One region of the Asanoa ferruginea genome, then DNA from elsewhere that is predicted to be linked to it. Evidence: predicted binding sites of a transcription regulator. Region 1 holds the regulator's gene; the other holds the start of a gene.
The links. The regulator HrcA, encoded in region 1, represses chaperone genes, less so after heat shock. The targets are predictions, from matches to a motif close to GGTTNGCACNCTCNNNNNGAGNGTGCNAACC.
Positions count from the first base shown of each region.

Region 1 (14,308 bases):
GATAATCAGTGCGGTGATGATTCCACCTGCGGTCATGGCCCTTCCTCCTCCTCGGGGGGTTTGTGACGCCGAGGAAAGTTCCCGAGGGGCGGAAGAGCCAAACCAATTATTTCGTCGATAGCAACGATCGTGTCGCGTCGACGAGGGCGGAGTCCATTGTCGAGAACGCCATCTTCGGCGGTTTGGCCAGGTCAAACCAGGTCAGCTCGGTCGCCTCGGCCGGGTCGAGCCGGATCGCGGCCGGGTCCAGTGACGCGAAGTAGAAACAGTCCAGGACCGGCAAGAGCTCGTTCTGGAACTCGTACGTGCCGACGTACATCCCGATGAAGTCCTTGATCTGAACCTCGCAGCCGAGTTCCTCACGGCCCTCGCGCGCCGCGGCGTCGCGCGGGTGCTCGAAGCCGTCGCAGAAGCCGCCGGGCACCTCCCAATGCCCGGCCATCGGGTCGATTGCCCGGCGCAGCGCGAGGAACCGGCCCGCGTCGTCGACCACCAGCAGGCTCGCGGTCGGGCGGGCGTTGAGGTAGTGCTGGTAACCGCATGCCGGGCAGACGGTCGCCGGCCGGCCCGCCAGCGCGGCGCCGCAGCGGCCACAGAAACCGGCGTCGGGCCCCGTCACTTCTTCGCGGCCTTGATGTCGGCGGGCGAGTCCGAGGTCGACAGCGCGGCGATGAACGCCTCCTGCGGCACCTCCACCCGGCCGACCATCTTCATCCGCTTCTTGCCTTCCTTCTGCTTCTCGAGCAGCTTGCGCTTACGGGTGATGTCACCGCCGTAGCACTTGGCCAGCACGTCCTTGCGGATCGCCCGGATCGTCTCGCGAGCGATCACCCGGCTGCCGATCGCGGCCTGGATCGGCACCTCGAACTGCTGCCGGGGGATCAGCTTCTGGAGCTTCGACGCGATGTTGACGCCGTAGTTGTAGGCCTTGTCCTTGTGGACGATCGCGCTGAACGCGTCGACCGGCTCGCCGTGCAGCAGGATGTCGACCTTGACCAGGTCGGCCTTCTGCTCGCCGGAGGGCTCGTAGTCGAGGCTGGCGTAGCCCTTGGTGCGGCTCTTCAACTGGTCGAAGAAGTCGTAGATGATCTCGGCGAGCGGCAGCGTGTAGCGCAGCTCGACCCGGTCGGCCGACAGGTAGTCCATGCCGAGCAGCGAGCCACGGCGGCCCTGGCACAGCTCCATCACGGCGCCGACGTAGTCGTTGGGCGTCAGCACGGTCGCCCGCACCACCGGCTCGTAGACCTCGGCGACCTTGCCGACCGGGAACTCGCTCGGGTTGGTCACCGTCAGCTCGCCGCCGTCGTCCATGGTCACGCGGTAGACCACGTTGGGCGCGGTGGAGATCAGGTCGAGGGCGAACTCGCGTTCCAGCCGCTCCCGGATGATCTCCAGGTGGAGCAGCCCGAGGAAGCCGACGCGGAAGCCGAAGCCGAGCGCGGCGCTGGTCTCCGGCTCGTAGACGAGCGCGGCGTCGTTGAGCTTGAGCCGGTCGAGCGCGTCGCGCAGCGCCGGGTAGTCGGAGCCGTCGATCGGGTAGAGGCCCGAGTAGACCATCGGCTTCGGGTCCTTGTAGCCGCCGAGCGCCTGGGTGGCGGCCCGCCCGTTGATGGTGACGGTGTCGCCGACCCGGGACTGCCGGACGTCTTTCACGCCGGTGATCAGGTAGCCGACCTCGCCGACACCGAGGGCACCCGCCTTGACCATCTCGGGCGAGATGACGCCGATCTCCAGCAACTCGTGCACGGCGCCGGTGGACATCATCTTGATCCGGTCGCGGGCCTCGATCTTCCCGTCGATCACCCGGACGTAGGTGATCACGCCGCGGTAGATGTCGTAGACCGAGTCGAAGATCATCGCTCGCGCGGGCGCCGCGGCGTCGCCGACCGGCGGCGTGAACTGCCGGACGATCTCATCGAGCAGGTGCGCCACGCCCTCGCCGGTCTTGCCGGAGACGCGCAGGCAGTCTTCCGGCCGGCCGCCGATCAGGTGGGCCAGCTCCTCGGCGTATTTGTCGGGCTGCGCCGCCGGCAGGTCGATCTTGTTGAGCACCGGGATGATGTGCAGGTCGTTTTCCAGCGCCAGGTAGAGGTTGGCCAGCGTCTGCGCCTCGATCCCCTGCGCGGCGTCGACCAGCAGCACCGCGCCCTCGCACGCGGCCAGGCTGCGGGACACCTCATAGGTGAAGTCGACGTGCCCGGGCGTATCGATCATGTTGAGCACGGCGCTCTCGCCGGCCTGCTCGCCCTCGCGCACGGTCCACGGCATCCGGACCGCCTGCGACTTGATCGTGATGCCGCGCTCGCGCTCGATGTCCATCCGGTCCAGGTATTGCGCGCGCATCTGCCGCGGGTCGACCACCTCCGTCAACTGCAACATCCGGTCGGCCAGCGTCGACTTGCCGTGGTCGATGTGGGCGATGATGCAGAAGTTGCGGATACGCGCCGGGTCGGTGGCACCGATCTGGTTGGTGCCGGGGTCGAGCGTCGGTGGCACGGTGGTCCGTTCTGGTCGGCGGTCGTCAAGGTCGCTCTCTATGCTCCCATGCCCGCGCGGTAGGGCAGGATGGCCGGCATGCTCGCGCCGCCTCCGTTCGCCTACGAGGCCACCGCGGTCCGCCCCTCCTGGGAGTCGCTCGCGCCTGACCTGCGCGCGGCCGTCGCGTCGCGGCTCGGTTCCCCGGTGGTCCGGGCGACCAGCGCCGGCGCCGGCTTCACCAGCGGCTTCGCCGCGGTGCTGGAGACCGCCGCGGGGGAGCGGGTGTTCGTCAAGGCCGCCCGCGCTTTCGACCAGAGACACCTATGCGACTGGTACGCCCATGAGGCGCGAATCGTCGCCGCGCTGCCGCCGGAGGTGGCGGTGCCGCGGCTCCGCTGGACGCTGGCCACGGCCGACTGGTTCGTGCTGTGCCTGGACGCGGTCGACGGGCACACCCCGGCGCTGCCCTGGTCGGCCGCGGACCTGGCGGCGGCGCTGGACGCCTGGGCCACCGCGGCGGCCGCGCTCGCCGACCCGCCGCCGGAGTTGGTCGATCTGCGGCTGCCTTCGCTGTCGACGATGCTCCGCGAGGACCTGGCCGAGTGGAGCGGCATCGCGGCCGGTCGGGTGCCGCTGCCGGCCGGGGCCGAGCCGGCCCGCGATCACCTGGCCGCGCTGGCCGCCCTGGAGGCGACCGCCCCGGCGCTGGCCGAGACGGCCGGTGCCGCACTGATCCACTGTGACCTCCGGGTCGACAACGTGCTGATCGACGCCGGTGGCCGGGCCTGGCTGTGCGACTGGAACTGGCTCTGCCACGGCCCGGCCTGGTTCGACACGGCGATCCTGCTCGTCACGGCGTACGCCGGCGGTCTGGACGCTGATTCTCTGTGGGCCGCGCACCCGACCGCCTTCGGGGCACCGGAGGGCGCGCTCGACGCCGCGCTCGCGTCGATGTCCGGCTACTACCTGACCCGGGCCGGCGCCCCACCCAACGACGCCTCGCCGCTGGTCCGCGCGCACCAGCGCTGGCACGGCGACATGGCCCTGTCCTGGCTCCTGCGCCGCAACGGCTGGGATTGATCAAGGGCGGCGGGGGGTCTGGGCGGCCAAGGGGCGTTTTGGCCCGTCAATGGGTCCCTGGTAGTCTGGCTTTTCGCGTGTGGCGAGTTGGCCCGCGCCCAGATACCACCCAACCAGGAGCAGGACGAGGCTGTCGCGTGGCGAACATCAAGTCCCAGATCAAGCGCAACCGGCAGAACGAGAAGGCCCGGTTGCGGAACAAGTCGGTCAAGTCGTCTCTCAAGACGGCCATCCGCAAGTTCAACGAGGCCACTGCGGCCGGTGACACCGAGAAGGCGACCGCGCTGATGCGTGAGGCGTCGCGCAAGCTCGACAAGGCCGTCAGCAAGGGCGTCATCCACAAGAACCAGGCGGCCAACCGCAAGTCGGCCATCGCCAAGCGGCTCAGCGCTCCCGCCGCCTGAGACTGCCTGTTCTTCGCCGAGGGTCGGCCGCGTCCGCGGCCCGGCCCTCGTTTGCGTAGGCTCGACCGGTGGCAGGACACGTTCTCTCGGTCAACCTGGGCACCCGCAAGGTCACTGATTACGCGGACGGGCCCGGCGGTCAGACCGGCATCGACAAGACCCCGACCAGCGACCGGGTCACCGTGTCCGACGCGGGCGTCGACGGCGACTACATCGGCAACCGGCGGGTGCACGGAAGCCCGGACCAGGCGGTCTACGCGTACGCCGTGGAAGACGCCCACTGGTGGTCCTCCGAGTTGGGCCGGGAGTTCGGCGCCGGCGCCTTCGGCGAGAACCTGACCACCCGCGGCGTCGACGTCACGGGCGCGGTGATCGGCGAGCGCTGGGCGATCGGTTCGGCCCTGATGCAGGTGACCTACCCCCGCCAGCCGTGCCAGACCTTCGCCGGCTTCTGGGGCGTCCCCGACCTGGTCAAGCGCTTCACCCAACACGCCGCCCCGGGCGCCTACCTGCGGGTGCTGACGCCGGGGGAGATCGGCGCCGACGACACCGTCGAGGTCGTCCACCGCCCCGACCACGGCGTGACGCTGGGCGAGACCTTCCGCGCCTTCAACGGCCACCCGGAGTTGCTGCCCAACCTGCTGGCCGCCACCGACCTACCCGCGCCCATGCTGGACAAGATCCGCCGCCGCGTCGGCTGATGACCCGGTCGAGCGCGCGCCAGCGGTTCCGCCCCTGGCAGGTCCGCAGCGGCAATCCCGCCTAGATTTCGGCCCCGGTTCGTCGGTCCCCCGACCGATTCCGCGTCGATCGAGCCGCGATCCCGCCGCCGGGCCGACGCAATCGCAGGCGCCGCCAAGGCCCGCGAGCCCGGCGCAGCCGGCAGGCCCCCGCCGCCGCGGTAATCCCGAGTCCCGGTTGTTGGCAATTGCTCGAAACACCCGGTTGGGAAGCCGCTTCCAGCGGCGGTTCTTCGAGATCTAGGAAAACGGATGTAGCTATAGCTACATCCGTTTTCCTAGATCTAGAGATGGCGTCGGTTATTCCGGATATTTCAGGCTCGACGACCCAGGGCGCGGCCCCGCGTCCTGCGGAGCGGCGGTCTTGACCCGCGGACGTGGCAGGGGCGGGCCCCCGAGGGCGCGGCGCGGTGAGCGGCGGTCTTGACCCGCGGACGTGGCAGGGGCGGGCGCCCGAGGGCCCGGGCCGGTGAGCGGCGGTCTTGACCCGCGGATCTGGCAGGGGCCGGGCCGCCGAGGGCGCGGCGCGGTGAGCGGCGGTCTTGACCCGCGGACGTGGCAGGGGCGGGCGCCCGAGGGCCCGGGCCGGTGAGCGGCGGTCTTGACCCGCGGATCTGGCAGGGGCCGGGCCGCCGAGGGCGCGGCGCGGTGTCCGGCGATCTTGACCCGCGGACCTGGCAGGGGCGGGCCCCCGAGGGCCCGGGCCGGTGAGCGGCGGTCTTGACCCGCGGACCTGGCAGGGCGGGCCGCCAAGGGCGCGGCGCGGTGTCCGGCGGTCTTGACCCGCGGACCTGGCAGGGGCGGGCCGCCAAGGGCCCGGCGCGGTGAGCGGCGGTCTTGACCCGCGGCCCTGGCAGGGCGGGCCGCCGAGGGCCCGGCGCGGTGAGCGGCGGTCTTGACCCGCGGACGTGGCAGGGGCGGGCCCCCAAGGGCCCGGCCCGGTGTCCGGCGGGAGCAACGGTCGTGCTCCCGGCGGACCCGGGCCGGATTGATGTTTCTAGAAGATCAGCGGAGCCACGGGACGCTACGGTCGAGCAGGCCCCGCGTCTTGAGCTCCTTGCGCAGCGGGATCTCGTCGTCGATGTAGCCGTCCCAGTTGATGCCCCAGTAGTTGGCCGTGTGGCCGCCCTCGCCCAGCAGCTGGCGCTGCACCGGCGTGCGGTTCTGCCACCACTGCGAGGCCAGGTCGGGGTGCAGCTCGTCGAGCGGGCGGATCCACCGATAGGTGTAGCCGACGAAGAGCATCTTGCGGGTGATGGTGGACAGGTTCGTCGAGCGCGAGTGCCACTGGCGGCGGTCGAAGATGAACGCGTCGCCCGGGTTGGCGGTGATCTCGACGGTGCCCTCGGGGTCGGGGTTCTGCACGGTCAGGTCGGCCGGGCGGGGCAGCGAGTTCCACAGGTGGCTGCCCGGGATGACCTTGGTCGCGCCGCGGCCCTTCTCAGAGAGGTCGGAGAGGACGTAGGCCACCTTCAGCGAGAACATCGGCCGCGGGAGGTTGGGGTCCATCGTCTCCGGGTCGGAGTTCTGCCGGTAGCCGTCCTGGTGCCAGCCCCAGTAGGGCTTCTCCGGCTCGAGCGCCGGCGGGGTGACGTCGAGGTGGTTGTGGTGCGTGTAGATGTTCCAGCCGGCCAGGCCCCACATGTAGGGGAACGCGATCGGGTGGGTCAGCAGCTCGCCGAACAGCTCGTCACGGTCGAGGAAGCCGAGCAGGTGCAGCGTGCCGTCCTTGGTCGTGTTGCCGGCGGCCTTCTCCTCGGCGTAGACCCGGTCGACGGCGGCTTCCAGCGCGGCGCGGTGGTCCTCGGTCAGGACGTTGCGCAGCAACATGAAGCCCTGCTCGTGGAACTCCTTCCGGTCGACCTCGCTGATCGGCTCGTAGCCTGTGCGGCCTGCGTAGTCGAACACGTGCATTCCTCCTCGTGACGTCGCCAGGGCCGTCACTCGACCGTCGTTCGGGCCGCGGGCGGCCCCGGATGCGGCGCTGAACCCGAAGGGATTTCGCGCACCCCGGCGATGCTAGAGGCAGTTGTTGTGCCGGAAAGACTCCGTTCGGCCGAAGATCGACGGCGATCGGCGGATCGGCACGATATGGAGGGGCATCACTACGGGCGGCGATCTTAGGTCGCCCTAAATGCCCACAACCCAGACACAAGATCATACAGAAAGTGAGATAAAACTCAGTCTTGGGCGATCGGGCGGTTCACGGTCACGTCATACGTCGGCGAAGACCTCGGCCTGGACCAGGCCCGCGCCCACGCCCTCGATCGGGGACCAGCGGCCGCCGTCGGCGGACCATTCCATGCCCGCGAAGCGGACGCTCTTCACGCCGTGGTCGGTGGCGTGGGAGACCAGCCAGTGCGCGTAGCGCCAACCGGCCGTCGCGTCGGTGGCCGCCACCGCGAAGCCGGCCGCCGCCGGCACCGTGTCGACCGTGCCCCAGTCGAGTTTGAGCACCTTGGCCAGCGACGTGGCCGCCGCCGTGCCGCGCATCAGCGGCTCGCCCGGCACCGTGCAGGCGACCGCGTTGGCGGACCGGCCCAGCAGCGCCGCCGCCAGCACGCCGGCCTCGTCGGCCCACTTCTCGTAGGCCTCCGGGTAGGCCGAGCGCTGCACCCGCTGCGCCGCCTCGGTCACCCGCATCTCCTGCCAGCCGCGCACCTTCTTCAGGCCCGCGTAGAACCGGGTCGCCGAATAGCGCGGGTCGCGGATCTGCTCCGGCGTGCCCCAGCCCTGGCTCGGCCGTTGCTGGAACAGGCCGAGCGAGTCTCGGTCGCCGCCGGGCAAATTCTCCAGCTTCGACTCCTGCAACGCCGTCGCCAGGGCGATCACCACACCGCGTTCCGGGACTTTCCGGCGTACGCCGACCGCCGTGATCGTGGCGGCATTGGCCATCTGTGCGGCGTCGAGGGTGACCGGCGGGCTGTCGTCTCCGGATTGGACGGTGCAGTCGCGGGTCGCCGAGGGGAGGCTGATCTTGGGTGTCTTGAAGTCACGTGAGCTGAGGAAAACCGCGAAAGCCGCGATCAGGAAGAGCGCGACGATGCCGACAATGGGCCCACGACTTCGCACCCGCCACCTCCTTGTCGCACAGGTTACGACGGCGGGGCGACCGTGCGGAACGTCATGGCGCCGGTACCCACGCCGGGTCGCGCTTTTCCCGGAACGCGGCAACGCCCTCGCGGCCCTCCTGCGAGAGGAAGTAGCCGACCGAATGGGCACCCAGCTCGGCCGCGTCTTCCCGGACCGACGGCAGCGGGGTGCGGACCAGCAACTCCTTCGTGCCGGCCAACGCGCCCGGTGCACCGCGCACCAGGGCCGCGCAGTAGGAGCGCACCGTCGCGTCCAGCTCCTCGACGCCGACGGCGGCGGTGACCAGGCCGACCTCGACCGCGCGGGCACCGTCGAACAGCTCGCCGGTCAGGTAGAGCGCCTGGGCCGCCCGCGGGCTCAGCCGGCGGAGCACGGTGGCGGAGATGACCGCCGGGATCACGCCGAGCCGGACCTCGGTGAACGCGAACGTCGCCTCGTTGGCGCAGATCGCGATGTCGGCCGCGGCGATCAGGCCGAGCCCGCCGGCCCGCGCCGGGCCGCCGATCCGGGCGACGACCGGCTTGGGGCACTCGGCCACCGCCGCGAGCACGTCGCCGAGCATTCCGACCGGGACCTTTCCCGAGGCGTACGCCGCCGCGGTCTCCTTCAGGTCGGCTCCTGAGCAGAACACCGGGCCGGTGTGCGAGAGCACCACCACCCGCACCGCGGGGTCGGCGGCGGCCGTCGCGAGGGCGGCGGTCAGCTCGGTCATCAGCGTCGTCGACAGCGCGTTGCGGTTGTGCGGGCTGTCCAGCGTGAGGGTGGCCACGCCGCGGTCGGTCTCGACCCGTACGAGAGGATCCCCGGATGTCATGTGGCGCACACTAGTGGAATGCCCGGTCCTCTTCCCGACGGCGAACCGATGCCGCCGGACGGCGCGTTGCCCGCGTCGGCCCTGAACACGGTCGGTGCGCGCGGCTTCGGCGTCTACGTGCACGTGCCGTTCTGCGCCAGCCGGTGCGGCTACTGCGACTTCAACACCTACGCACCGGGTGACCTGCCGGGCTGGCGGCCCGAGGGCTACGCCGACACCGTGCTGGCCGAGCTCGAGCTCGCCGCGCGGACGCTGGGCGACGCACCGGCCGTCGACACCGTCTTCGTCGGCGGCGGCACGCCCACGTTGCTGCCCACCGGCGACCTGGGCCGGATCATCGAGGCGATCGACAAGATCTGGGGGCTCGCGCCGGGCGCCGAGGTGACCACCGAGGCCAACCCCGAGTCGGTGACGCCGGCCAGCCTGCGGGCGCTGCGGTCCGCCGGCTACACCCGGGTCTCGCTGGGCATGCAGTCGGTGGCGCCGGGCGTGCTGCGGGTGCTCGACCGCAAGCACTCGCCGGGCCGGGCGGCGCAGGCCGCGACCGAGGCCCGGGAAGCCGGCTTCGACCACGTCAACCTCGACCTGATCTACGGCACGCCGGGTGAGTCGGCCGACGACTTCGCGGCCTCGCTGGCGGCCGCGATCGGTGCCGGCGTCGACCATGTCAGCGCCTACAGCCTGATCGTGGAGGACGGCACCCGGCTGGCCGCCCGGATCCGCCGCGGCGAGCTGCCGCAGCCCTCCGACGACGTCGCCGCCGACCGCTACCTGGCCGCGGAAGCCGCGCTGACCGCGGCCGGCTTCGGCTGGTATGAGGTGTCGAACTGGTCCACCACGGAGGCCGGGCGGTGCCGGCACAACCTGCTCTACTGGACCGGCGGCGACTGGTGGGGTGTGGGCCCCGGAGCGCACAGCCACGTCGGCGGCGTGCGGTGGTGGAACGTCAAGCACCCGGCCTCGTACGCACAGCGGCTGGCCGACGGCGTCTCGCCCGGCGCGGGCCGGGAGGTGCTCACCGCCGACGATCGGCTGACGGAAGACGTCATGCTGAGGATGCGGCTGGCCAGCGGCCTGCCGCTCGACGTGCTCGACCCGGCCGGCCGGGCCGCCGCGGAGCGGGCCCGAGCCGACGGGCTGCTGACGGTCGACGGCGACGCAGCGGTGCTGACCCTGCGGGGCCGGCTGCTCGCCGACGCCGTCGTCCGCGACCTCCTGCCGTAGGCGACCGCGAGCAGCCGCCTACGGCAGTCGGGTTACTTGATGATGCTGATGCTCAACGGGTAGCGGTAGAGCTGCCCCTCGTTGGCCTTGACGCCGGCGATGATGCCGAAGATCACGGCGATCAGCGTGGCGATCGGGAAGATGATGAAGCCGATGGCCAGGCAGGCCGTCGCCCAACCGATGATCGAGACGACCGACCACACGATCTGGAAGTTGAGCGCCGCGACGGCGTGTGCGCGGACCGCGGGCGAGGTGTTGCCCTTGGCCAGCATGGCAACCAGCGGCGCGACCCAGCCGAGCGTGCCCGTGCTGAAGAACGCGAGCGCCGCGCCACCGAGGTGGGCGACCAGCGCCCAGGTCTTCTCTTCACTGTTGGCGTAGCCCGAAGGGGCCGCGCCACCGTAGTAACCACCCTGCTGGGGCGGGTAGCCGCCACCCTGCGGAGGCGGATAGCCCCCCGGCGGCGGGTAGCCACCGGCGGGCGGATAGGCACCGGCACCCGAAGTGGGCGGCGGGTAGGCGCCGCCACCCGAGGTGGGAGGCGGTGCGGCGTTGGGATCCGGGTAACCCTCACCGGGTGGCCGGGGCGGCTCAGTCATGCCCGACACCGTAGGGGTATCGATCAACCCGCGCCAGATGCGAGTTCTGACTTGTTGTCGACAGCTTGGCCACGGCAAACAGCGATCATCGCTTGGTGGACCGGTGCGTCGTAGACTGGCACTCGCTACAGTCGAGTGCCAGAAGGCTGGAGGGGGTGACGCATGGCTCTCGATGACCGCAAGCTCGACGTGCTCCGCGCGATCGTCGAAGACTACGTGTCAACCCAAGAGCCGGTCGGAAGCAAGGCCCTCGTCGAGCGCCACCAACTGGGCGTTTCCCCGGCGACCGTGCGAAACGACATGGCTGTTCTCGAAGAAGAGGGCTACATCCGCCAGCCGCACACCAGCGCCGGCCGGGTGCCCACCGATCGTGGCTACCGGCTGTTCGTCGACCGGCTGTCGACCGTCAAGCCGCTGAGCCCGGCCGAGCGCCGGGCGATGGAGCGGTTCCTGGTCGGCGCCGTCGACCTCGATGACGTGGTGCACCGCACGGTGCGGCTGCTCGCCCAGCTCACCCGCCAGGTCGCGGTCGTGCAATATCCGAGCCTGGCCCGGTCGTCGGTGCGCCACCTGGAGCTGGTGCCGATCTCCACGACCCGGTTGATGGTGGTCATGATCGCCAACACCGGCCGGGTCGAGCAGCGGCAGGTCGAGTTGCCCACGCCGATCGACGAGAGCCAAGTCACCACCCTTCGCCGGCTGACCAACGAGAAGCTCTGCGGATGCAAGCTTTCCGACACTCCACCGCTGGTCCAGTCGTTGGTCGAAGAGTCGTCGCCCGAGTTGCGGGCGGCCACCGTCGCGCTCTCCACGGTGTTGCTGGAGACGCTGGTGGAGCGGCACGAGGAACGTGTGGCACTGGCTGGCACAGCCAACCTGACCCGCGGCGGTCTGCTCGACTTCCAGGGTTCGCTGCGCCCGATACTCGAGGCGCTCGAGGAAGAGGTCATCCTGCTCAAGCTGATCGGCGAGGTCGAGCCGATCACCCGGGTCCGGATCGGTGACGAGAACGAGATCGACAACCTGCGGTCGACCTCGATCGTGAGCACCGGATACGGACCAGGGGTTACCGTCGTCGGCGGGCTGGGTGTGCTCGGGCCGACCCGGATGGACTACCCCGGCACCATCGCCACCGTGCGCGCCGTGGCACGCTACGTAGGCGAGCTGCTGGCCCAGAACTGACACCCACCCCCACCTGATCATCGGCGGCCGGCACAAGCGAGACGACATGAGGACTCAGAACACAGTGGCCAGGGATTACTACGGGATTCTCGGCGTCGCCCGAGATGCCAGCGACGACGAGATCAAGCGCGCCTACCGCAAGCTGGCGCGTCAGTTCCACCCCGATGTGAACCCCGATCCGGCGGCCGCCGAGAAGTTCAAGGAGATCAACGCGGCCTACGAGGTCCTCTCCGACGACCAGAAGCGGCAGATCGTCGACCTCGGCGGCGACCCGCTCGCGCCGGGTGGTGGCGGTGGGCCGGGCGGCCCCGGTGGTGCCGGCCCGTTCGTCGGCTTCCAGGACATCATGGACGCGTTCTTCGGCGCCGCCGGCGCGGGCGCGCGCGGCCCCCGGCCGCGCACCCGCCCGGGCGCCGACGCGATCCTGCGGCTCGAGCTCGACCTGCTGGAGACCGCGTTCGGCGTCGAGGCGCCGATCACCGTCGACACCGCGGTGCTCTGCACCACCTGTTCCGGCGCCGGCACCGCGGCCGGCACCCACCTGGCCACCTGCGAGACCTGTGGCGGCCGGGGCGAGGTCCAGTCGGTCCAGCGCACCTTCCTCGGCCAGGTCGTCTCGTCCCGGCCGTGCACGGTCTGCCAGGGCTACGGCACGGTCATCCCGCACGCCTGCCCGACCTGCGCCGGTGACGGCCGGGTCCGCACCCGCCGCTCGCTGACCGTGAAGATCCCGGCCGGCGTCGAAGACGGCATGCGGATCCGCCTGGCCCAGCAGGGCGAGGTCGGCCCGGGTGGCGGCACCGCCGGTGACCTCTATGTCGAGATCCACGAGCGGCCGCACGACGTCTACTCCCGCAAGGGTGACGACCTGCACTGCCGGGTGACGGTGCCGATGACGGCGGCGGCGCTCGGCACCCGGCTGACGATCAAGACGCTCGACAGCGAGGAGACGGTCGACGTCAAGCCGGGCACCCAGCCCAACTCGACGCTGCGGCTGCGCGCGCGGGGCGTGCCCCACCTGCGCGGCGCCGGGCGCGGCGACCTCTACGTGCACCTCGACGTGCGCACCCCGACCAAGCTGTCCGGCGACCAGGAGAAGGCGCTCCGCGAGTTCTCCCGGTCCCGGGGCGAAGAGGTGGCCGAGCTGACCAAGCAGGGCGGCTTCTTCTCCCGGATGCGCGACGCGTTCAACGGGCACTGACGGTTGAGCCGGCCGCTCTTCCTCGTCGACGCACTACCCGAGGGCGACGAGCTGCTGCTCGACGGCCCCGAGGGGCGGCACGCGGCCACCGTGCAACGGATCGGCGCGGGCGAGGAGCTGCTGCTGGCCGACGGCCGGGGTGGCACGGCGGAGGCGGTGGTCACCGCCGCCGGCAAGAACGCGCTGACCCTGAGGATCCAATCGCGGGCGTACGAGCCGGCGCCCGACCCGCGGCTCGTCGTCGTGCAGGGCATCGCCAAGGGTGACCGGGGCGAGCTGGCCGTGCAGGCGATGACCGAGGTCGGCGTCGACGAGATCGTGCCCTGGGCGGCCGCCCGTTCGGTGGCCCGGTGGCGGGCCGAACGCGGTGGCAAGGCCCGCGACCGCTGGGTGGCGACCGCCCGCGAGGCGGCCAAGCAGTCGCGCCGGGCCTGGTGCCCGGCGATCGGCGGCGACCCCGACGAGTCGACCGCCGTGGTCGCCGGCCGCCTGGGCCGGGCCGCCGCCGCGTTGGTGTTGCACGAGGAGGCCGCGGCACCGCTGGCCACGGTCGCGCTGCCGGCCCGCGGCGACGTGGTGCTGGTGGTCGGGCCGGAGGGCGGAATCGCGCCCGAGGAGGTCGCCGCGTTCGAGAAGGCGGGCGCCACCGCGGTGCGGCTCGGGCCGACAGTCCTGCGCACCTCGACGGCCGGGGTGGCCGCGCTGTCGGTGCTCAGCGCCCGGCTGGGGCGCTGGGGCTCCACATAGGAAACTCACAGGAACATCGAAATAAGTTGACGGCCGGCGCCCACGGGGGAAGGCGCCGGCCGTCCCATATACGAGACCACATCACCCGGTCTTCAGCAAGTCCGGGTTCCCCGTTCGAGCGATTTTCGAGTGTGCGCCATTTGCCGACCTGGGCAAGATCGACGTTCAGTCACACATCGACCGTCGCCGTCAGTTTCGGGTCGTTCACGTTGGCCGAGGCCTCGACCCGGTAGCTGCCGGAGACCGTCTGCCAGCCGCCGTCCCAGACCTGGAACGTCCGCTCCGGCAGCGGGATGCGCACCGTCACCGACTCGCCCGGCTCGGAAGACACCCCGGCGAAGCCGGCGAGCCAGCGCCGCGGCCGCACCGGGCCGCCGTCGGCGGTCGGGGCCACGTAGACCTGGACCACCTCGCGGCCGGCGCGGTCGCCGGAGTTGCGCACGGTGACCACGGCTTCGCCGCCGTCGACGGCGAGCGACTCGTAGGACCAGGTCGTGTAACCGAGGCCGTGTCCGAAGGGGAACAGCGGCTCGGCCGTCCAACCCCGGTAGCCGATCAGCACGTCTTCGGCGTAGGTCAGCGTCCCGTCGGTGGGGGTGGTGGACAGGACGGGCAGGTCTTCCATCGCCCGGGGCCAGGTGGTCGGCAGCCGGCCGCCCGGCTCGGTCACGCCGAGCAGCACGTCGGCCAGCGCGGCACCCGCCTCCTGACCCGGGAACCAGGTCAGCAGCACCGCGGCGACGTCG
Region 1 covers NZ_QUMQ01000001.1:193,557-207,864, reverse strand. The annotation lists gene DFJ67_RS00985 (GlsB/YeaQ/YmgE family stress response membrane protein) at 1-36, opposite strand, end outside; gene DFJ67_RS00980 (NUDIX domain-containing protein) at 107-619, opposite strand; gene lepA (translation elongation factor 4) at 616-2,496, opposite strand; gene DFJ67_RS00970 (phosphotransferase) at 2,575-3,558, shown strand; gene rpsT (30S ribosomal protein S20) at 3,696-3,962, shown strand; gene DFJ67_RS00960 (MOSC domain-containing protein) at 4,031-4,663, shown strand; gene DFJ67_RS00955 (phytanoyl-CoA dioxygenase family protein) at 5,708-6,616, opposite strand; gene DFJ67_RS00950 (hypothetical protein) at 6,917-7,774, opposite strand; gene DFJ67_RS00945 (enoyl-CoA hydratase family protein) at 7,827-8,609, opposite strand; gene hemW (radical SAM family heme chaperone HemW) at 8,628-9,833, shown strand; gene DFJ67_RS00935 (DUF4870 domain-containing protein) at 9,866-10,432, opposite strand; gene hrcA (heat-inducible transcriptional repressor HrcA) at 10,595-11,614, shown strand; gene dnaJ (molecular chaperone DnaJ) at 11,679-12,815, shown strand; gene DFJ67_RS00920 (16S rRNA (uracil(1498)-N(3))-methyltransferase) at 12,819-13,562, shown strand; gene DFJ67_RS00915 (beta-glucosidase family protein) at 13,732-14,308, opposite strand, start outside.

Region 2 (14,308 bases), 1.1 Mb from region 1:
GGCACCACAGCCCAGCGCCTTGGCGATGTCGCCGGAGGTCTGCACGTCGCCGTCGGCGATCAGGTGCACGTAGCGGCCGCCGGTCTCGTCGAGGTAGTCGCGGCGGGCCGCGGCGGCGTCGGCGATCGCGGTGGCCATCGGCACCCGGATGCCCAGCACGGTGTCGGTGGTCGACCACTCGTCGGCACCCACCCCGACGATCACGCCGGCGGCGCCGGTGCGCATCAGGTGCAGGGCGGTCTTGTAGTCGGTGCAGCCACCGACGATCACCGGCAGGTCGAGGTCGGCGATGAACTCTTTGAGGTTGAGCGGCTCGTCGGTGGTCGAGACGTGCTCGGCCGAGACCAGCGTGCCCTGGATGACCAGGATGTCGACGCCCGCGTCGAGGATCACCGGTGCCAGCGCGAGGGTGTGCTGCGGCGAGACCCGGACCGCGACGGTGACGCCGCCCTCGCGGATCTCGCGGACCCGCTCGGCGATCAGCTCGGGGCGGATCGGCTCGGCGTAGACCTCTTGCAGCCGGCGGGTGGCCGGAGCGTCCTCGTCGAGGGAGGCGAGCTCGTCGAGGATCTTGCGCGGGTCCTCGTAGCGGGTCCACAGGCCCTCGACGTTGAGCACGCCGAGCCCGCCGAGCTGGCCCAGGGCCACCGCCGAGGCCGGGCTCATCGTGGCGTCACTCGGGTGCCCGACGCAGGGGATCTTGAACGGGTAGGCGTCGAGCTGCCACTGAGTCGACACGTCGTCGACATCGCGGGTGCGGCGGCTCGGCACGATCGCGATGTCGTCAAGGTGATAGCCGCGCAACGCGGTCTTTCCCATGCCGATCTCGACCACGTCACGCACTTGGGCGCTCCTATCGGGAGTGGTAGTTGGGTGCCTCGACGGTCATCTGGATGTCGTGCGGGTGGCTCTCCTTGAGCCCCGCCGCGGTGATCCGGATGAGCTGGCCGCGCTGGTGCATCCCGGTGATGTCGGGAGCGCCGACGTAGCCCATCGCCGCGCGCAGGCCGCCGATGAGCTGGTGGGCCACCTGGGACAGCGGGCCGCGGTAGGGCACCTGGCCCTCGACGCCCTCGGGCACCAGCTTGTCCTCGCTGAGCACGTCGTCCTGGAAGTAGCGGTCCTTGGAGTAGGACCGGCCCTGCCCGCGCGACTGCATCGCACCGAGCGAGCCCATCCCGCGGTAGGACTTGAACTGCTTGCCGTTGATGAAGATCAGCTCGCCGGGGCTCTCCTCGCAACCGGCCAGCAGGCTGCCCAGCATCACCGAGTGGGCGCCGGCCACGATCGCCTTGGCGATGTCGCCGGAGAACTGGATGCCGCCGTCGGCGATGACCGGGACGCCGGCCGGGCCGGCCGCGCGGGTGGCCTCCATGATCGCGGTGATCTGCGGCACGCCGACCCCGGCGACGACCCGGGTGGTGCAGATCGCGCCCGGACCGATGCCGACCTTGACCGCGTCGGCGCCGGCCTCGACGTGTGCCTTCGCGCCGGCGTAGGTGGCGACGTTGCCGCCGACGACCTCGACCTGGGTCTCGCGCTTGAGCCGGGCGACCATCTCCAGCACGTTGCGGCTGTGCCCGTGTGAGCTGTCGACCATCAGCACGTCGACACCGGCGTCGATGAGCAGGCGGGCCCGCTTGTAGGCCTCGTCACCCACGCCGACCGCCGCGGCGACCCGGAGCCGGCCGGCGTCGTCTTTGGTCGCGTTGGGGAACTGCTCGCTCTTGGTGAAGTCTTTGACGGTGATCAGGCCGCGCAGCCGGCCGCTCTCGTCGACCAGCGGCAGCTTCTCGATCTTGTGCTGGCGCAGCAGCCCGAGGGCCTCGGCCTTGGTCACCCCGACGCCTGCGGTGACCAGCGGCATCCGGGTCATGATCTCGTGCACCGGGGTGTTGCCGTTGGTGACGAAGCGCATATCGCGGTTGGTCACTATGCCGACCAGCGCACCGCCGTTGTCGACCACCGGGACACCGGAAATGCGGTAACGACCGCAGAGGGCGTCGACGTCGCGCACGGTGTCATCGGGGCTGCAGGTGACCGGGTTGGTGATCATGCCGGCCTCGGAGCGCTTGACCAGGTCGACCTGAAGGGCCTGGTCTTCCATCGACAGGTTGCGGTGCAGCACGCCGATGCCGCCGTTGCGGGCCATCGCGATCGCCATCCGGGCCTCGGTCACCGTGTCCATGGCGCTGGACATGAGCGGAATGCCGAGACGCACGTTGCGGGTGAGGAAGGTGCCGGTCTCGACCTGGCTCGGCACGACGTCGCTCTCACCCGGTTGGAGGAGCACGTCGTCGAACGTGAGACCGAGCGGCACGGTCGCCGCGGAGCCGGCTCCCGGGTCTACGAAGGTGCCGACCGGCAGGTCGTTGACGGGCTTGTTGTCCATGGTTAGTCCCCTCAGCGGCGCGATACGTCATGCTACCCGCGCGGGCGCGCGGACCGGCCGGCGCGGCCCCGCTCTGGGCAGGCGCGACAGGCCCGAAAACGACTACGGTGGGAGGGTGAACGACGAGCCCATCGATCCGTTCAAGGACGACCCCTCCGCGGGGCTCTCCGACGACGCGGGCGACGACGACCCGACCCTCGACCCGTTGACCGAGGTCGAGCGGCAGGACGTGCTCGAGGACCTCGCCGACCTCGAGGTTTACCAGGCCCTGCTGGGCCCGGTCGGGATTCGTGGGCTGGTCATCGAGTGTGAAGACTGCCACGAACCCCACTATTTCGACTGGGACCTGCTCCGCGGCAACCTGCGTCACCTGCTGAGCTCCGGTCGGCCCCGGGTGCACGAGCCGGCCTATGACCCTGATCCCGATCACTATGTGACCTGGGAATACGCCAAGGGTTACGCCGACGGCGTGCACGACACCCTGGCGGATGAAGCCGACGATCCCGAGCTGCCCGGCAAACCGGACAGCCCGGGATCATGATCGTCACACCCTGACCGGCAAGGAGAGGGGTGGGCCGGTCAGTGCGTGTTTCAGGCCACCAGGCCTGAGCGGAAGCCCGCGGCCACCGCGTGCGCGCGGTCACGCGCGCCCAGTTTCCGGAACAGACGCCGGGCGTGGGTCTTCACGGTGTCTTCCGACACGAAGAGCTCGCGCCCGATCTCGGCGTTGCTCTTCCCGTCGGCCATGCCGCGAAGCACCTGCAGTTCCCGTTCGGTGAGCGCGGCGCGCCGGGCAACCGGCTCCTCACGCCCCCCGTAGCGGTTGACCGGATCGGCCTGGCCTCCGAAATAACGCCCTTCTTCGGCGTTGTCCCGGATGTCCATGCCAGGCCCGGCGTCGCCGCGCTGCACCGGGACGACGGCAGACGTCGACTCGGCCAGCCCGATCTGGGGGTGTCCGGCCCCCACACCGGCCTGCATCCGCATCGGCCCCGCGTTGCGGCTGGCAGCCGCGCCGGCGAGACCGCCGACGGCGGCCGGCACCCGGCCGGCGACGCAGAGCAGCAGCACTGCCTTGGCCACGACGCTGACCAGATCCTGGTCGCCGCCCTGGATCAGGGCCCGGGCTCCGGCGTTGACCGCGGCGGCCGCGATCCGCGGGTCTTCCGACCCGAAGAGCACGATCGTCGCGCCCGGCGCCCGACCCAACACCCGCTGGGTGAATCCCACAGTGTCCGGTCTGGTCACAGCTGTGTCCGCGAGCACCACGTCGGCGGGACGCTCGGCTAGACGGAGCAATACCTCGGGCTCGGATACCGCAGTTCGCACGGCGCCGGCTACTCCGAGCCGGGCCGCGGCCGCATTGACATTCTGAGCGGCCTGCGATGTCCGAACGCAAACGAGGACAGTTCGCACGGTGGTCCTCCTCTCCTCATAGAAGAGGACCACGGAGCACTGAGATCATTACGGCGTTTCAGCTGAAAGAACAGGAAAGTTCCGGACAGTTCGCCACGCCGAGGTGGTAGGTGCGTGCAACCAATCGATCAGGCACGTGTGAGTGGACAGCGCTTGGGGTAGTGACACCGCTAGTCCAGTACGGCGCGGAGGCGCGCGAGAAAGGAGGGGTGCCGATGTCCAACGTACGCAGGCTGCCCGGACCCATCGACGAGCGTTGGGATTGGCAACGGCTCGGCGCGTGCCGTGGCCGCGACAGTGCCCAGTTCTTCCATCCCGACGGGGAGCGCGGATCGTCGCGCAACCGGCGCGAGATGAAAGCCAAGTCAGTATGCGGCACCTGTCCGGTGCGCGCACAGTGCGCCGCGCACGCCCTCTCGGTGCGCGAGCCCTACGGCGTCTGGGGCGGCTTCAGCGAATCCGAACGGCTCCGCCTGCTGGCCACCGGCTGGGAAGACCTGGCCGACCGCCGGCACACCACAGTCGACGTCGAGCGCCTCGAGTCGCGACTCGGCCGGCCACACAAGTCAACGGTCCCGGCCGCGATCCGGCCCCTCCCAGTGCCGGCACAGCGCCGCGCGAGCTGACACCTCTATCTTCCGGTCCGGGGCCCGACGGGGCCCCGGACCGCCGTTCATCCGACGCTGACCGACACGTTGTGATAGCCGCTCGCGCCGTCGGGCGCCGGGTCGGCCGGCTGCGAGGTCTGCGTCTGCCCGGTCTTGTCGGTGGCCCGCACCCGCAGCACGTGATCGCCGTTGGTCGCCTCCCAGGTCCACGACCACTGGATCCAGGTGTCGTCGGAGACCGCCCGGGCCAGCATCGCCTCCTGCCACGGGCCGTTGTCGACCTGCACCTCGACCTTGGAAATGCCGCGGTGCTGTGCCCAAGCCACGCCGGCGACGGTGACCGGGCCGGCCTTCAGCGAGTTGCGCCCGCGCGGGGTGTCGATCCGCGACTCGGTTTTGATCGGCCCCTGCTGCGACCAGCCGCGCGGCACCCAGTAGGCGTCGTAATCGGCGAAGCTGGTCACCTCGAGCTCGACCACCCACTTGGTCGCCGAGACATAGCCATACAGACCCGGCACGACCACGCGTACGGGAAAGCCATGTTCGATCGGCAGCGGAGCACCGTTCATGCCGACGGCGAGCATCGCGTCGCGGCCGTCGCGCATGATCGCCGTAGGCGTGCCGCAGGTCCAGCCGTCGGCCGAGCGGCCAACCACCTGGTCGGCGCCATCCAGCGGCTGGGCCTGGTCAAGAAGCGGTTTCAGGGGTACGCCGAGCCAGCGCGCGTTGCCGATCAGGTCGCCGCCGACCTCGTTGGACACGCAGGCCAGCGTGACGTAACGCTCGATCATCGGCCGGGCCAGCAGGTCGGCGTAGGTCAGCTCGATCTCGTTGCGCACCCGGCCGTGGATCCGCAGCTTCCACTCCGCCGGGTCGACCTGGGGCACCACCAACGCGGTGTCGATCCGGTAGAAATCGTCGTTCGGGGTCACATAGGACGACAGCTCGGGCAGCCGCAGGTCGGAGCCGGCCGGCACCTCGGGCGCTGGTGTCGCGGGCGGGGGCAGCCGCACCTCGGCGCGGGCCGTGGAGACGCTGCGCCGGGTCGACAGCCAGCGCCCGGCGAAGCCCACCGCGACCGCGCCCAGGACGATCAGCCCGCTGCTCTTCAGGAACCGGCGTCGCCCCTCGACCGCCTCTTCCTCCTCGTGCACCGACGGCGCGACCAGTTCGGTGACCTCGGCGGGCGCGAGCGGGCCGACGACGAGCAGCCAGAGCGTCGCGCCGGCAGCGGCCGCGCCGAGCAGAGCCGGCAGGGCCGCCGAAGGGCCGGCGTTGGGTCGGGTCAGGGCGGCGGCGACGCCGACCGCGGCGAACAGCCCGATGCCGGCGAAGCCGACGGCGAGCCAGCGCACCGACAACGCGCCGATCACGGCGGCGAAGAGGGCGAGCAGCACGGCGGTGCCGACCAGCAGGGCGGTCTTGTCGTGCACGCCGAACATGGTGATCGCGAACTGCTTGAGACTCTCCGGCACGTGGTCGACCACCACGCCGCCGACGGCGACCAGCGGCGCACTGCGCGACCCGGTCACGACGGCGATGAGCTCGGCGAGACCGAGGGCGACTGCGGCGGCCGCGACGCCCGCGAGCGCGCCGAACCGCCAAGACTTCCGTGTCACGGCAGCAAGTGTGATCCCTGCCGGGCGCGAACGGGTAACCGCGGGCTGTGAACGTAATGAAACGACAAGATCCGCGCGACCCTGCGGGGTCGCGCGGATCTTGTCTGTTGCTAAATCAGGCTCAGAAGCCCGGGCCGTGCTGGTGGCCGTGGCCGTGGCCACCGCCCTCGGCCGGCGCGGCCTTCTCCGGCTTCTCGACCACCAGGCTCTCGGTGGTGAGCAGCAGCCCGGCGATCGACGCGGCGTTGAGCACCGCGTTGCGGGTCACCTTCACCGGGTCGATGATGCCGGCCTTGGCCAGGTCGACGAAGGCGTCGGTAGCCGCGTTGAGGCCGTGGCCCCAGCCGAGCTCGCGCACCTTCTCCACCACGACGTAGCCGTCGTGGCCGGCGTTCTCGGCGATCCAGCGCAGCGGCTCGTTGAGCGCCTTGCGGACGATCGAGACACCGGTCTTCTGGTCACCGGTCAGGCCCAGGTCGCCGTCGAGCACCGTGGCGATCTGCACCAGAGCGGCGCCGCCACCGGGGACGGTGCCCTCTTCGACCGCGGCCTTGGTCGCGGCGATGGCGTCTTCGATGCGGTGCTTGCGCTCCTTGAGCTCCACCTCGGTGGCGCCGCCGGCCTTGATCACCGCGATGCCGCCGGACAGCTTCGCGAGCCGCTCGGCGAGCTTCTCCTTGTCCCAGTCGGAGTCGGACGCCTCGATCTCCTTGCGGAGCTGCGACACCCGCTCGGCGACCTCGGTGGCGTTGCCGCCGCCGTCGACGACCGTGGTGTTGTCCTTGTCGATGACGATCCGGCGGGCCGAACCGAGCTGGTCGAGGCCGACCTGGTCGAGCTTGTAGCCGAGCTCGGGGGCGATCACCTCGCCGCCGGTGAGGATCGCGATGTCCTGGAGCATCTGCTTGCGGCGGTCGCCGAAGCCCGGCGCCTTGACGGCGGCGATCTTCAGCGTCTTGCGCACCGCGTTGACCGCCAGCGTCGCGAGGGCCTGGCCCTCGACGTCTTCGGCGATCAGCAGCAGCGGCTTGCCGGCCTGGACGACCTTCTCGAGCAGCGGGAGCAGCTCTTCGACGGCCGAGATCTTCTGCGTGGTGATCAGGATGTAGGGCTCGTCGAGGACGGCTTCCTGCGACTCCGCGTCAGTCACGAAGTGCGGGGAGATGTAGCCCTTGTCGAACTGGAGGCCCTCGGTGATCTCGAGCTCGGTCGCCAGCGTCGAGCCTTCCTCGACGGTGATGACACCGTCGCGGCCGACCTTCTCCATCGCCTCGGAGATCAGTTCGCCGATCGTGGCGTCCTGCGCCGAGATGGTGGCGACGTTGGCGATGGAGCCCTTGGTGTCGACATCGGCGGCCTTGCCGAGCAGCGCCTCGGACACGGCGTTGGCGGCCGCGTCGATGCCGCGCTTGAGGTCGCTCGGGCTGGCGCCCGCGGCGACGTTGCGCAGGCCCTCGCGGACCATCGCCTGGGCCAGGACCGTCGCCGTGGTGGTGCCGTCACCAGCCACGTCGTTGGTCTTGGTCGCCACCTCCTTGACGAGCTGGGCGCCCAGGTTCTCGTAGGGGTTGGTGAGCTCGATCTCCTTGGCGATGGTCACGCCATCGTTGGTGATCGTCGGAGCGCCGAACTTCTTGTCGAGGACGACGTTGCGCCCGCGGGGGCCGAGAGTGACCTTGACCGTGTCCGCGAGGGCGTTGACGCCGTGCTCGAGAAGGTGCCGGGCGTCGTCCGAGAAGCTCAGGATCTTCGCCATTTAAGTCCCTTCAAAGACACGACGCCCCGGCCCGGGATGAATCCGGTCCGGGGCATCGCGCACTTCAGCTTGATCAGTTACTTCTCGATGACCGCGAGGACGTCGCGGGCGGAGAGCACCAGGTACTCCTCGCCGGCGTACTTGACCTCGGTGCCGCCGTACTTCGAGTAGATCACCGTGTCGCCGACCTTGACGTCAACCGGAACGCGGTTGCCGTTGTCGTCGATCCGGCCGGGGCCGACGGCGATGACGGTGCCCTCTTGCGGCTTCTCCTTGGCGGTGTCGGGGATCACGATGCCCGACGCCGTGGTCGTCTCAGCCTCGTTGGCCTGGACGAGAATCCGGTCCTCGAGAGGCTTGATCGCAACCTTGGTCGCGGTAGTCACGGGCATACCCTCCTGGGGTATCAGGTTCGTAGCCGGCCGACTTTCCGGCCGGCGCCAATTTGCCTCATGCCACCAGGGCGGGACCGTCGTCGCGGGTGCCGGACCTGCCTGGCGTTGTTGGCACCCTCAGACCGAGAGTGCTAATCGCAGGTTATGCCGCGACTAGCACTCCGTCAAGGAGAGTGCCAGCGAGCCCCCACGGAAGAATGGGTCCCGTGGACCTAGCCGCGCTGCGTACCCCCGCCGGTGTTGCCGCTCTCACCGCGGCGACCGACCTGGCCGGCGGCGACCCGCTCGCCGCGGCGGCCGCGCTGCGGTCCGCCGGCGTCCCGCCGGAGCTGGCCGCCGCCGCGCTCACCCAGGCGACCCTGCGCCGCCAGGCGGCCGGCAAGTTCGGCACCGACGCCGCCGGCATGTTCTTCACCCGGGCCGGCCTGGAGCAGGCGACCCGGGCGGTGGTGGCCGGGCGGCGGGCCCGCCGGCTGGTCGCGGCCGGCGTGCGCACCCTGGCCGACCTCGGCTGCGGCATCGGCGCCGACGCGATCGCGGCCGCCCGGGAGGGGATCGAGGTGGTCGGTGTCGAGATCGACGCGACCACCGCGGCGGTCGCCGCCGCCAACGCCGAAGCGGCCGGGGTCGCCGACCGCTTCCGGGTCGTACGCGGCGACGCGACCGAATTCGACACCAGCGGCTTCGACGCGGTGTTCTGCGATCCGGCCCGGCGGTCGACCGGTGGCCGCCGGGTCTTCGACCCGTCGGCCTATTCGCCGTCGTGGGACTTCGTGGCCGCACTGGCGGCCCGCGGCGAACGGCTGGCGGTGAAGGTCGCTCCCGGGTTCGATCACGCGCTGGCGCCCGACGGCGCGGAAACCGAGGTGGTCAGCGTCGACCGGGACGTGGTCGAGGCCACCCTGTGGTGCGGCGCGCTGGCGGCGGTGCCGCGCCGGGCGACCGTGCTGCGAGCCGGCGTCGCGGCCGAGCTGACCGGGTCGGGGACGGTCCTGGCACCGGTCGGTCCGGTCGGCGGCTATCTCTACGACCCCGACGGCGCGGTGGTCCGGGCCGGGCTGGTGGCCGAGTTCGCCACCACGGTCGACGGGCGGCTGGGCGATCAGACGATCGCCTACGTGTGGGCCGACGAGCCCCGGCCGAACACCTTCGGCCGCTGTTTCGCGGTCACCGACGTGCTGCCGTTCTCGCTCAAGCGGTTGCGGGCGGAGTTGCGTACCCGTGGAGTGGGCACGGTCGAGATCCTCAAGCGCGGCTCCGCGCTTGACCCGGCGCAGTTCCGGCGCGACCTGCGGCTGTCCGGCCGGGCCTCGACCTCGCTGTTGCTGACCCGGGTGGCCGGTGCGCAGGTAGCCGTCCTGGCCCAACCGGTGGCCCGATAGCCTCTAGAGGTGGCCAAGCGAGCCCAGGGAACGCCCGCGACGGTGGTGCTGACCCGCGAGAAGGTCCCGTTCACGACACATCCCTACGACGTCGACCCGAAGACACCCGCCTACGGCGAGGCCGTGGCGGCGGCGCTCGGCATCGACCCGCCCCGGGTCTTCAAGACCCTGGTCGCGACCGTCGACGGCCAGCTCGGCGTCGGCATCGTCCCGGTCGCCCGCTCGCTCGACCTGAAGGCGCTCGCCGCGACGCTGGGTGCGAAGCGGGCCGCGATGGCCGAGCCGACGGCGGCCGAACGCGCGACCGGCTATGTCACCGGCGGGATCTCCCCGCTCGGGCAGCGCACCCGGCTGCCGGTCGTGCTCGACGACTCGGCCCTGGGGTTCGAGACCATCTTCGTCTCGGCCGGCAAGCGCGGCCTGCAACTGGAGCTCTCCCCGGCCGACCTCGTGCACCTCACCGACGCCGCCGTCGCCCGCATCGCCACCTGACGAAGGAAGGGCCCCTTGTCAACAGGCAGGGCCCGGCAGCCGAAGCCGCCGGGCCCTTGACTTGCGCGTGTGATCAGACGCGGCCCGTGGCGCGGGCCTTCCGGCGCGAGATCGCGTCGACGCTCGCCGCGACGAGCAGGACCAGGCCGGTCACCATGTAGACGACACTCGAGGGCTGGTTGAGCAGGCCCATGCCGTTGATGATGATCGCGATCACGAAGCCACCGAGGATGGCGTCGACGATCCGGCCCTTACCGCCGAAGAGGCTGGTGCCACCGATGACGGCCGCACCCACCGCGTAGAGCAGGGTTGACGCGCCGCCCGTGGACGGCGAGATGGAGTTGTCGCGGCTGGCGAGCATGATGCCGCCGACCGCCGCCAACGTTGAGGCGATCATGAAGCAGGCCAGCTTGACCAGGCCCACGTTGATGCCGGCGCGGCGGGCCGCCTCCGGGTTGCCACCGGTCGCGTAGACGTGGCGGCCGAACGACGTGCGGGTGAGCAGGAAGGTCAGGCCGACCAGCAGGATCAGCAGGATCGCCACCACGATCGGCACGCCCTTGATCGACGTCACCAGGGGGTTGCGACTGCGCTCGACGCTCAGCCAGTAGGTCATCAGACCGAGCAGCACGGCCAACGCGACAATCTTGGCGAGGGTCACCTGGATCGCCTCGTAGGTCAGGCCGCCGGCCCGCCGCTTGGCACCGCGGCGCAGCACGATGAACGCGTAGCCGCCGACCACCAACGCGAACAGCACCCAACCCAGCCAGATCGGCATGTCGTTGTTGTTGATCGCCAGCAGCGTGTCGTCGCGGATCGCGATCGTGCCGCCCTCGCCGATCAACTGGAGCAGCACGCCCTGTAGGGCGAGGAACGCCGCCAGCGTCACGACGAACGACGGGATGCCCAGCTTGGCCACGAGCAGGCCGATCACCAGGCCGACGACGGCGCCGGTGACCAGACAGGCCAGCAGGCCGAGCGGCCAGGACCAACCCCAGCGGGTCACGACGACGCCCATCACGGCCGCTGCCGTGCCGGCCGTATAACCGGCGGACAGGTCGATCTCGCCGAGCAGCAGGACGAAGACCAGGCCCATCGCGATGACGATGACGGCCGCCGCCTGGTGGATCAGGTTGGCGAAGTTGAACGCGTTGGTGAACGTCGTGGGGCGCAGCGACGCGAACACGATCACCAGCGCGATGATGCCGAGCAGCGCCGGCAGGGAACCGGCGTCACCGCCGCGAACCCGGGCCCACCAGTTGCCGACCGCGGCGACCAACGGGTTGGCCGGCGTGGTCTCCTCGACGGGCTGTTCGGTCGTCTCGACCTTCGTCGGGGTGCTCATTTCAACTCCCCGTTGCCGTTGGTGATGCCACCGATGGCATCCGACCGACCGGTCGTGATGATCTCGACGACCTGGTTGCTCTTCACGTCTTTGGTCTTCATCTGTGCCGCCAGCCGGCCCAGGTAGAGGACCGAGATCCGGTCGGCCACCTGGAACACGTCGTTGAGGTTGTGGCTGATCAGCACGACCGCGAGCCCGTTGTCGGCCAACTGGCGCACCAGCCGCAGCACCTGCTCGGTCTGCGCGACGCCGAGTGCGGCGGTCGGCTCGTCGAGCACCACGAGCTTGGAGTTCCAGATCACCGCGCGGGCGATCGCGACCGTCTGGCGCTGGCCACCGGAAAGGCTGGCGACGACCTGACGGATCGACTTGACCGTGCGGACCGACAGGCCGGCCAGCGTCTCCTGGGCCCGGCGCTCCATGGTCGCCTCGTCGAGGATGCCGTTCTTCGTGACCTCGCGGCCAAGGAACAGGTTGTCGACGATGTCCAGGTTGTCGCAGAGCGCCAGATCCTGGTAGACGACCTCGATGCCGAGTTCGTTGGCGTGCTTGGGGTTCGTCACCGAGACCGACCGGCCTTCGAAGAGGAACTCCCCGGAATCGAACGGCTGACTGCCGGCGATCCCTTTGATCAGGGTGCTTTTGCCCGCGCCGTTGTCGCCGACGAGCGCGGTCACCTGTCCCGCATATGCATCGAAATCCACGTCCTGTAGGACGTGGACCGCACCGAAGCTCTTGTTGATCCCGCGCAGCGACAGCAGCGGCGCGGCGTCCTCCGTCGCCGTCACCGCCCCCGCAGCACCCTCCGGCACCGTCATGGTCACCTCACTAGTTGTTTCCCGGCCCGGCAGTAACCGTGGCCGTAAGCGCCCAGAAGGCCCGGCAGGTCTCGCCTGCCGGGCCTCTTGGCGTCACTTAGCTAACGCCTGCCTTGGTGCAGAGCTCGGCGTACTGGCCGGTGCAGATGTCGCTGGCCTTCCAGAAGCCGTCCGCGATGACGTCCTTGACGGAGTCCTTGTAGATGGCCTTCGGGGTCGCGAGCGCGGAGGGGACGTCCTTGTTGAGGACGGTGTCCTTGACCGCGCCGTTGACCAGGTCGCTGCCCGGGGTCTGGCCGTTGATCAGCGCGATGGCCAGCTTCGAGGCGGTGTCGGCCTCGACCTTGATCGCCTTGTAGACGGTCATGCACTGGTTGCCGGCGAGGATGGCCTGGAGGCCTTCCTTGCTCGCGTCCTGGCCGGTCACCGGGACCTTGCCCTGGAGGCCGTTGGCGGTGAGCCGGGCGATGATGCCCTGGGCCATGGTGTCGTTGGCGGAGATGATGCCGTCGACCTTGCCGCCGTTCTGGGTGTAGAGCTGCTCGAACGCGGTGCCCGCCACGGTGGCGTCCCACTTACCGGTCTGGTCACCGACGATCTTGTAGTCGCCGCTGTCCACCTTCGGCTTCAGCGCCTCGACGTAGCCCTGCTTGAACAGCGAGGCGTTGTTGTCGGTCGGGTCACCGTTGATCTGAACGATGTTGGCCTTGGTCTTGCCAGCGTCGGTCAGGCACTTGGTGAGGCCCTCGCCCATCAGCTTGCCGACCTGCACGTTGTCGAAGGAGACGTAGTAGGACGCGCCTCCACCCGGGGTCAGGCGGTCGTAGTCGATGGTCTTGATGCCAGCGGCCTGGGCCTTCTTCAGGCAGGCGCTGCCGGAGTCGGGGTCCAGGTTGACGATCAGGAGGACGTTGACGCCCGACGTGATCATGCCATCACAGAGGGTGCCGAACTTCGCCTTGTCACCATCGGCGTTCTGAATGTCGGCCGTGATGCCCGCGCCGTCAAACGCGGCCTTGAGCAGCGGTCGGTCGTTGGCCTCCCAGCGCGGCGAGGTGGCGGCGTCGGGGAGGATCACGCCGACCTTCTTGGCGGCAGCGGTGCCCCCGCCACTGTCTCCGCCCGAGTCGTCTGACCCACACCCCGCAAGTGCCAGCGCGCCGACCGCCATAGTGGCGACGGCGACCGACAGAAATCGGTTACGCATAACCTTTGACTCCTTCATGGCCGTTGAGCGGACCGCGTGGCCAGGGTGGCGCCATTGGCCTCCGCCAACCAGCGATCCGAAACACAAAATACTCGCGCATTTGGCGCCCAACCTCGCGCGGTCGACACGCTGCCGTAACGATCCGGTCACGGCACTGGAACCGGCTTCGATGCGTTCGGGCGAGCCGAGAAAGCGCTCTCAGAGCGTACGCTTTCGCCCGCGGAGAGGGGATAGGTTGACTTTGGATACTCGTGCGTCAGACGCCGACCGACAGCGCGTAGTCGAGTTGTTACAAAGCCATACCGCGGTCGGTCGCTTGACTCTTGACGAGTTCACCGACCGTGTTGGCGTGGTCTACAACGCCGATACTTTGGCCGATCTAGCTCGGGTGACCAGCGATCTTCCGGCCCTGCCGGAGAAGCCGGGCGCGGTCCGCCGAGACCTCCTTGCAATGTTCGGGATCGCCGCCGTGACCTTGTTGTTACTCGCGCTCTACATGGCCGTTACCCGTTAAGGACGCCAAGTTACGCCACTGTCGAATAAGGACTTTCGCGCCGTTTGGGGTCGGAACCGGCTTCGGCAGCCGCGGGCTCGTCGTCGCCGTGCCAGGAACGCCACAGCGCCGCGTAGGAACCGCCGGCCGCGACCAGCTCGGCGTGCGAGCCGAGTTCGGTGATCCGCCCGTCTTCGACCACCGCGACCCGGTCGGCGTCGTGCGCCGAGAAGAGCCGGTGCGCGATGGCGATGACGGTGCGTCCCTGAAGCACTGCGGCCAGTGACCGCTCCAGGTGGCGGGCGGCCCGCGGGTCGATCAGCGAGGTCGCCTCGTCGAGCACCAGCGTGTGCGGGTCGGCCAGCACCAGCCGGGCCAGCGCGAG
Region 2 covers NZ_QUMQ01000001.1:1,269,384-1,283,691, forward strand. The annotation lists gene DFJ67_RS06185 (GuaB3 family IMP dehydrogenase-related protein) at 1-843, opposite strand, end outside; gene guaB (IMP dehydrogenase) at 854-2,392, opposite strand; gene DFJ67_RS06195 (DUF5319 domain-containing protein) at 2,508-2,933, shown strand; gene DFJ67_RS06200 (helix-turn-helix transcriptional regulator) at 2,984-3,808, opposite strand; gene DFJ67_RS06205 (WhiB family transcriptional regulator) at 4,024-4,434, shown strand; gene DFJ67_RS06210 (molybdopterin-dependent oxidoreductase) at 4,482-6,035, opposite strand; gene groL (chaperonin GroEL) at 6,157-7,791, opposite strand; gene groES (co-chaperone GroES) at 7,869-8,183, opposite strand; gene DFJ67_RS06225 (THUMP-like domain-containing protein) at 8,384-9,568, shown strand; gene ybaK (Cys-tRNA(Pro) deacylase) at 9,578-10,060, shown strand; gene DFJ67_RS06235 (sugar ABC transporter permease) at 10,134-11,405, opposite strand; gene DFJ67_RS06240 (ATP-binding cassette domain-containing protein) at 11,402-12,193, opposite strand; gene DFJ67_RS06245 (sugar ABC transporter substrate-binding protein) at 12,321-13,430, opposite strand; gene DFJ67_RS06250 (DUF1707 SHOCT-like domain-containing protein) at 13,600-13,944, shown strand; gene DFJ67_RS06255 (ABC transporter ATP-binding protein) at 13,955-14,308, opposite strand, start outside.
Region 2: the regulator HrcA is predicted to act here: its motif matches at 8,293-8,323, upstream of groES (co-chaperone GroES).